DNA from 2 places in the Bradyrhizobium sp. B097 genome. Region 1 is predicted to be linked to the other one. Evidence: predicted binding sites of a transcription regulator. Region 1 holds the regulator's gene; the other holds the start of a gene.
What was found. The regulator PhoB, encoded in region 1, activates phosphate uptake and scavenging genes when phosphate is short. The targets are predictions, from matches to a motif close to TGTCATNNANCTGTCAT.

Region 1 (4,336 bases):
AAGCCGAGATCGACCCGGGCGAAGACGGGGAGCAGATGCGACGAGGCGTTGGTCATGGCGTTCACTGCCGGTTTGAAGCCGTCAATTGCTGCGCGCCTTGACGCCAACGCAGCAACCGCCAGCTTCGGAAAACAAAACGGCCGCCTTTGCGGGCGGCACGTGCGGGTCATTCTATGCGGCGGCCGGTCAGTGTCAATCGCCAGGAGCCGGCCTTTGCCGGCCTTCCTGCAATGCGAAACCGGCGCAATCCGGAGCATTCCGGTGCGGTGGAAAAGCCTCATAGCAACGCTTAACTTTGTGGGAACATGTGGACGCACGGCCGCGGACTCTTGCGCCAGAGTCACGCCATATTGTAGCGTTTGGCCTGTCGGGTACGACATCTCGTGCGGCAGTACTGGACCCTCTAAGTAGCCTTCGTGTCTCGTGTAAACGTTCGGGCGCAACACCGTGCCCGGCGAGGGCTAAGGGATTCTGGCCGCAGGGATATTTGTCCAGATTGGCTCGCAGCGCCGCTCCGATGAGTGGCCGGCGCCATGCGAAAGGAAGAATGTGATGACTGTATTGACCTGGTCCGACGATCGCGTCGAGCAGCTGAAGAAGCTCTGGGAATCCGGCCTCTCGGCCAGCCAGATCGCGGCGGAACTTGGCAATGTGACGCGAAACGCCGTGATCGGCAAAGTACATCGGCTCGGCCTCTCCGGCCGCGCCAAGGCCCCCTCCACGGCTGCGCCGCGGCAGCGTAAGGCCCGCCCCGCCCAGCACATGATGCGGGTGGCGCGCCCGGTCTCGCGCGGCAACACCGCGCTCGCACATGCCTTCGAGGTCGAGATGGAGCCCGATCCGATCTCCTTCGACAACGTTGTGCCGATGAGCCAGCGGCTGTCGCTGCTCGAGCTCAACGAGGCCACCTGCCATTGGCCGGTCGGCGATCCCTCGAGCCCGGAATTCTTCTTCTGCGGCGGCAAGGCGCTCGCCGGCCTGCCCTATTGCGCGCATCACTCGCGCGTCGCCTATCAGCCCGCCGCCGATCGCCGCCGGCCGTCGGCGAAGCCACAGATCAAGTAGCACTCGGGAAACTGCCTGGACTGCAAAAACAAATCCCCGCGAAAGCGGGGATTTTTTTGTGGCCCGTAGCCCGGATGCAGCGAAGCGAAATCCGGGGCGGTGCTTGAAGCGGAGAATGAAGTCCCGGATTACGCTTCGCTCCATCCGGGCTACGCCTACATCACCGGCGTCGTCCCGGCGAAAGCCGGGACCCATAACCACGAATGGGTGTTGTTAGAAAGTCGTCTGGCCACTTGCCCATCGCGCCGGCCGCGGCGTATGGGTCCCGGCTCCCGTGCGCAATTGCGCACTAGGCCGGGACGACACGCTGTTGCGGCTCGTGAATGCCGCGACGTCGGCTACGGCTGCGGTTCGGCCTTTGCGAAGCGGTCGTCGAGCGCGTAGCCGGCGCCGCGCACGGTGCGGATCGGATCCTGCTCGCGGCCCGGATTGAGCAGCTTGCGCAGGCGGCCGATATGCACGTCGACGGTACGCTCATCGATATAGATATCGCGACCCCAGACGCTGTCGAGCAGCTGCTCGCGGCTGAACACGCGGCCGGGATGCTCGAGGAAGAATTCGAGCAGCCGATACTCGGTCGGACCGAGATCGATCGGACGTCCCGAGCGCGCCACGCGGCGCTTCTCGCGGTCGAGCTCGATGTCGCCATAGGTCAGCACGGTCGCCAGCCGCTCCGGACTCGCGCGGCGCAGCAGGCCCTTTACCCGTGCCAGCAGTTCCGGCACCGAGAACGGCTTGACGATGTAGTCGTCGGCGCCGGTGGCAAGCCCGCGCACGCGCTCGCTCTCCTCGCCGCGCGCGGTCAGCATGATGATCGGAAGCTGCTTGGTCTCGGGCCGCGCCCGCAGGCGACGGCACAGCTCGATGCCGGACAGGCCCGGCAGCATCCAGTCCAGTACCACGAGGTCGGGAACGCGCTCCTTCAGGCGGGTGTCGGCATCGTCGCCGCGCCCGACCGTTTCGACATCGTAGCCTTCCGCATCGAGGTTGTAGCGCAACAGTGTCGTCAGCGCTTCCTCGTCTTCGACTACCAGAATGCGTGCGCTCATCGGTTTAAGTTCTCTCTCTGTGGTGATCCGTTGCCCAGACGCAAACCGAAACGCTTACTTTCCTGAGCACAATCCCCGCGGAAACGACTTGTCGTGAAGACAATCCGGCTCCGCGCCTGCGGATCATGTCCTAGGTACCCGGCACCGTGGTGGCAAAGTTGGTCATGTCGCCCTTCGGACGCTTGTCGGTGATCTGCTGGCCCTCGATCATGTAGAACACGGTCTCGGCGATATTGGTGGCGTGATCGCCGATCCGCTCGATGTTCTTGGCGCAGAACATCAGATGGATGCAGAACGAGATGTTGCGCGGATCCTCCATCATGTAGGTCAGCAGCTCGCGGAACAGCGAGGTGCAGATCGCATCGACCTCCTCGTCGCCCTTCCAGACGTTCATCGCCGCCGGCAGGTCGTGCGCGGCATAGGCGTCGAGCACCGACTTGACCTGCGACAGCACGAGGTCGGTCATGTGCTCCAGACCGCGGATCAGCTTCAGCGGCTGGAAATCGCTTTCCAGCGCAGCGACGCGCTTGCCCATGTTCTTGGCGAGGTCGCCGATCCGCTCAAGGTCGGTGGCGACGCGCATCGCGCTGACGATTTCGCGCAGGTCGATTGCCATCGGCTGGCGGCGGGCGATCGTCAGCACCGCGCGCTCTTCGATGACGCGCTGCAGATTGTCGATTTCGATGTCGGCGGCGACCACGCGCTTGCCGAGCGCGACGTCGCGACGGATCAGCGCGTCGACCGACTCGGTGATCATCCGCTCGACGAGGCCGCCCATCTCGGCGACCAGGCGAGTCAACTCCTGCAGGTCGCTGTCGAATGCCTTGGCGGTATGTTCAGAAGCCATCGCTTGTCTCCCTCATGATCCCGGGGATCATGATTTGGTGTCCTCAGTTTCGCACGATCCGATCGAAAAACCGGTGCCCACTTTTGCGGACCATGCGCTAGCCGAACCGGCCGGTGATGTAGTCCTGGGTGCGTCGATCGCTCGGTGAGGTGAAGATCTTGTTGGTGTCGTCGAACTCGATCAGCTCGCCGAGATACATGAAGGCGGTCTTGTCGGAGACGCGCGCCGCCTGCTGCATATTGTGGGTGACGATCGCGATCGTGTAGTCCTCTGAGAGTTCCTGGATCAGCTCCTCGACCTTGGCGGTCGAGATCGGATCGAGCGCCGAGCACGGCTCGTCGAACAGGATCACCTCGGGCCGCACCGCCACGGTGCGCGCGATGCACAGGCGCTGCTGCTGGCCGCCGGAGAGCGACAGGCCGGAGGCGTTCAGCTTGTCCTTGACCTCGTTCCACAGCGCGCCGCCGCGCAGCGCCTTCTCGACCCGATCGTCCATCTCGGACTTCGAGATCTTCTCGTAGAGGCGGATGCCGAAGGCGATGTTCTCGTAGATCGTCATCGGGAACGGCGTCGGCTTCTGGAACACCATACCGACCCGCGCGCGGAGCAGATTGAGGTCGAGCTTGGGATCGAGAATGTTGGTCTGGTCCAACATCAGCTGGCCGACCGCGCGCTGGCCCGGATAGAGATCGTACATCCGGTTGAAGATGCGCAGCAGGGTCGACTTGCCGCAGCCCGACGGGCCGATGAACGCCGTGACGCGGTTGGTGCCCAGCGTCAGGTTGATGTTCTTCAGCGCGTGGTGCTCGCCGTAATAGAAGTTGAGGTTGCGCACCGTGACTTTCGGCGGCGCTTCCGGCAGCGGCACCTGGGGAACGTGGCTCGCGACGGTCGTAGAGACGGAAAGCTCGGTCATTTTGCGGCCCTTTCGGCACCAAGGATGCGCGCGCCGATATTCAGCGCGAGCACAGTGAAGGTGATGAGCAGCGCACCGCTCCACGCCAGCTCTTTCCAGTAGGCGTAGGGGCTCTGCACGAAATTGTTGATGGTCACCGGCAAGTTGGCCATCGTCTTGGTCAGATCCAGGCTGAAGAACTGGTTCGACAGCGCGGTGAACAGCAGCGGCGCGGTCTCGCCGGCGACACGGGCGGTCGCCAGCAGCACGCCGGTGATCAAGCCGCTACGCGCAGCACGATAAGCGATCCGCTTGATCACCAGCGAACGCGGCAGGCCGAGCGCGGAAGCCGCCTCGCGCAGCGGATTGGGCACCAGCAGCAGCATGTCCTCGGTGGTGCGCAGCACGACCGGGATCACGATCACGGCGAGCGCGAGACTGCCCGCGATCGCCGAGAAGCCGCGCATCGGCACCACCACC
Region 2 (4,336 bases), 2.4 Mb from region 1:
GTCGCTCAGCTAGCTCAGTGTCATCACCCGCGTATGGGGTGATCCAGTATTCCAGAGAGCGCAGTGCTAGAGCCGAGAGGCTGCGGCGTACTGGATCGCCCGGTCCATGTGCGCAATTGCGCACCGGCCGGGCGATGACAGCGGTGGACGAGGATATAGCCTCACATCCTCTCAGGTTGAGGAGTTACAGCACGCTTGCGTTGGGGCGTCCTACTTCGCGCCGAACGCCTTGAAGGTGATGATGGTGAGGGTGTCCTGGATGCCCGGGATCACCTGAACCTTTTCGTTGATGAAATGGCCGATGTCGGTGTCGTGGTCGACGTAGAACTTGACCAGCAGATCGTAATTGCCCGCGGTGGAATAGATCTCGGACGCAATCTCGGCTTCCGCCAGCGCATTGGCGACGGTGTAGGACTGGCCGAGCTTGCATTTGATCTGGACGAAGAAAGGAACCATCAAAGTCGTCTCCGGGGATTTCCGTGACTATAGGCCAAAAACGGGCGGCCAAGGCAAGGGGTCAAGGCAAAGGGGCAACAAGGCCAACTCGCGGGAAAGTCATGCGAACTTGCTGCCGATCGGCGGCCGGGCTAGGACAGGCCATGATCTCGTTCGTCATGGTCTCATTCGTCTCAACCGCCGGTCCCGCAACATGACGCCGGTCGCGCTCACCATTGCCGGCTCGGATTCCTCGGGCGGGGCGGGCATCCAGGCCGACCTCAAGAGCTTTGCCGCGTTCGGGGTCTATGGCGCTTCCGCCATCACGGCGCTGACGGCGCAGAACACCACGGGGGTCAGTGGCATCCATCCGGTGCCCGCTTCGTTCGTTACGGCCCAGATCGATGCGGTGTTCTCCGACCTCGAAATCGGCGCGGTCAAGATCGGCATGGTGGCGCAGGTCGAGACCATCGCGGCGATTGCCGACGGGCTGAAGCGCTGGGCGCCGCGGCATGTCGTGCTGGATCCGGTGATGGTCGCAACATCAGGCGATCGGCTGCTGGCGGCCGAGGCGGTCGATGCGCTGAAGACCATGCTCTTTCCGCTGGCCTCGCTGATCACGCCGAACCTGCCGGAAGCGGCGGCGCTGCTGAACGAGCCGGTCGCTGCGAGCGAGGCTGACGTCGAGCGACAGGGCAGGCAATTGCTGACGATGGGATGTCGCGCGGTGCTGGTCAAGGGCGGCCATGGGCACGGCGCCGAGAGCATCGACTATCTGATCGATGGCGAGCGCAGCATTGCGCTCGCGGCGCCGCGCATCGCAACCGCCAACACGCACGGCACCGGCTGCTCGCTGTCATCGGCGATCGCCGCAGGACTCGCAAAGGGCGACGCGATGGAGACCGCCGTGCGCAGCGCCAAGGCCTGGATCACGGATGCGATCGCCGCCGCCGATCGCTTCGCCGTCGGCCACGGCCACGGGCCGGTGCACCATTTCCACAAATATTACTGACGCTCGGTAGCCTCGTAGCTGCGTAGCCCGGATGAAGCGAAGCGAAATCCGGGAACAGATCATCCGCGGACGCAAGACCCGGATTACGCTGCGCTTCATCCGGGCTACGCATCCATCGCCTCTTTGAATGCGTAGTGTTCCGCCGCGATATGCAGCCACACAACGCCTGTTCCGCACAGCCGCGTCCGCCCATGTCGCCAGATTGTCGCATGCCGCTGTTATCCGCACTGGAGGGGCGTGCTGCTGATTCTCGTTAACTGTTAGTGAGGCCTTGGGTCGCGGGGATCGTCATCGCCTTGTCACAGGAATCTGTTAGGTGCACAGGCATGGGAAGTGACTCCTTGAGTGAAGAAAGCCCCGAGCGGCGCTTTCGCACTTTGTTTATCTCCGATGTTCATCTCGGAGCCCGCGGTTCGCAAGCCGACCGCCTGCTGGACTTCCTCCGCTCCCACGATGCCGACACGATCTACCTCGTTGGTGATATCGTCGACGGCTGGGCGCTGAAGTCGAACTGGTACTGGCCGCAGACCCACAACGATTTCGTGCAGAAGATGCTGCGCAAGGCGCGCAAGGGCGCCAAGGTGATCTACGTCCCGGGCAACCACGACGAGTTCCTGCGCAAATATTACGGCACGCATTTCGGCGGCATCGACGTGGTGGAGAACACCGTTCACACCGGCGCCGACGGCAAGCGCTACCTCGTGATCCACGGCGACATCTTCGATCTCGTGGTGCAGAACGCGCGCTGGCTCGCTCATCTCGGCGACAAGGCCTACGACTTCGCGATCCAGATGAATCGCTTCGTCAACTTCTTCCGCAAGATGTTCGGCGTTCCCTACTGGTCGCTGTCGCAATGGGCCAAGCTGAAGGTCAAGAAGGCGGTGAACTATATCGGCGCGTTCGAGGCGACGCTGGCGGGCGAGGCGCGGCGTCATGGCTGTGACGGCGTGATCTGCGGCCACATCCATTACGCGACGATTCATGACGAGCACGGCATCCGCTACATGAATTGCGGAGACTGGGTGGAGAGCTGCACGGCGCTCGCCGAGCATGAGGACGGCCATTTCGAGATCATTACCTGGACCGACCCGGTGCGCCGGATCGCGCCAGTTCCGCGAGTGACGGCACGCGCTGCATGACGCATATCCTGGTCGCGACCGATGCGTGGCATCCCCAGGTCAACGGGGTTGTCCGCACGCTGACCATGATGGCAGAGGCGGCGAAATCGCTCGGCGTCGAGGTGAGCTTCCTGACGCCGGACGAGTTCCGCACCTTCGCGATGCCGAGCTATCGCGATCTCCGGCTGGCGCTGCCGTACCAGGCCAAGGTCGCCAGCCTGATCGAGGCGGCCAGGCCCGACAGCATCCATATCGCGACCGAAGGCCCGATCGGGCTGTCGGTCCGCCGCTATTGCCGCAAACACGGCCTGCCGTTCACGACGAGCTTCCACACCCGCTTTCCGGAGTACGTCTCGGCACGCACGCCTGTTCCGGAAGCCTGGGTGTGGCGTGCGCTGCGCTGGTTCCACAGGCCGAGCCGGGCGGTGATGGCCGCGACCCCGGCGCTGGCCGCCGAACTGCGCCAGCGCGGCTTCCGCAACGTGGTCCTGTGGTCGCGCGGCGTCGATACCGCGCTGTTCCACCCGCGCGATGTCGATCTCTGCCTGCCGCAGCCGGTCTATCTCAGCGTCGGCCGGGTGGCGGTGGAGAAGAACCTCGAGGCATTCCTCGATCTCGATCTGCCCGGCACCAAGGTGGTGGTCGGCGACGGCCCGGCGCGGGCGGCACTGGAGCGGAAATATCCCGAAGCCCTCTTCCTCGGCGCCCGTCATGGGGAAGAATTGGCCGAAATCTATGCCGCGGCCGATGTGTTCGTTTTCCCCAGCCGCACCGATACGTTCGGTTTGGTGCTGCTTGAAGCGTTGGCCAGCGGCCTGCCGGTTGCCGCTTTTCCGGTCACCGGTCCCCGCGACGTGATCGGCGCGGCGCCGGTCGGCGTCCTCGACGAGGATCTGCGCCACGCCTGCCTGGAGGCGCTCAGCATCCCGCGGCAGGCCTGCGTCGATTTCGCCGCGCTCCACACCTGGCAGGCGTCGGCCCGGGTGTTCATCGACCGCTGCATGAACGTCCGCCCCGCGGCGCCCGACGGCGAGGGCGAGGCGCTCGAATTCGGCGCCGAAGAGCACCATTTCGCGGCCTTGCCGGCGCCTCAGCCAAACTCACGCTAAAGCGTCTTGCCGGGTTACCCGCCGCCGCGATACAAATCGTGGATGACGGACATCACTCTCAATCCACCCGTCGATGCTGCGGACATCGATGCCGCCGCAAGGGTGGTCGCGCCGTTCGCGGTGCGCACGCCGCTCCTGACTTTCCCCGTTCTCAACGAACGCGTCGGCACCCAGGTCTTCCTCAAGCCCGAGATGCTGCAACGGACCGGATCGTTCAAGTTCCGCGGCGCCTTCAACAAGCTCGCCTCTATACCGCAGGACAAGCGGAGCGGGGGTGTCGTCGCGTTCTCCTCGGGCAACCACGCCCAGGGCGTTGCCGCGGCGGCAAAGATCCTCAACATGCAGGCGACCATCGTGATGCCTGCGGACTCGCCGATCACCAAGCGTGAGCGGACCGAGTCCTATGGCGCCGAGGTCGTGCTGTACGATCGTGATCGCGACGACCGCGAGGCGATCGCCAATGGCATCGCCAGCAAGCGCGGTGCGACCTTGGTGCGTCCCTATGACGATCCCTTCGTGATCGCGGGCCAGGGCACCGCCGGCCGCGAGATCGCCGAGGACATGGCCGCGCTCGGGCTCGTGCCCGACATCGTCGTCGCGCCGGCTTCCGGCGGCGGCCTGATCGCAGGTGTTGCGACCGCGGTGAAGGCGAAATATCCGCA

Region 2: a site for PhoB is predicted at 1,734-1,750, ahead of AAFG07_RS15335 (UDP-2,3-diacylglucosamine diphosphatase). Genes of this name have one in related genera too.

The regions. Positions count from the first base shown of each region.
Region 1 covers NZ_CP152412.1:875,875-880,210, reverse strand. The annotation lists gene AAFG07_RS04055 (aspartate aminotransferase family protein) at 1-56, opposite strand, end outside; gene AAFG07_RS04050 (GcrA family cell cycle regulator) at 553-1,065, shown strand; gene phoB (phosphate regulon transcriptional regulator PhoB) at 1,404-2,114, opposite strand; gene phoU (phosphate signaling complex protein PhoU) at 2,245-2,961, opposite strand; gene pstB (phosphate ABC transporter ATP-binding protein PstB) at 3,059-3,877, opposite strand; gene pstA (phosphate ABC transporter permease PstA) at 3,874-4,336, opposite strand, start outside.
Region 2 covers NZ_CP152412.1:3,316,581-3,320,916, forward strand. The annotation lists gene AAFG07_RS15325 (Lrp/AsnC ligand binding domain-containing protein) at 211-456, opposite strand; gene thiD (bifunctional hydroxymethylpyrimidine kinase/phosphomethylpyrimidine kinase) at 650-1,447, shown strand; gene AAFG07_RS15335 (UDP-2,3-diacylglucosamine diphosphatase) at 1,774-2,586, shown strand; gene AAFG07_RS15340 (glycosyltransferase family 1 protein) at 2,583-3,674, shown strand; gene AAFG07_RS15345 (threonine/serine dehydratase) at 3,717-4,336, shown strand, end outside.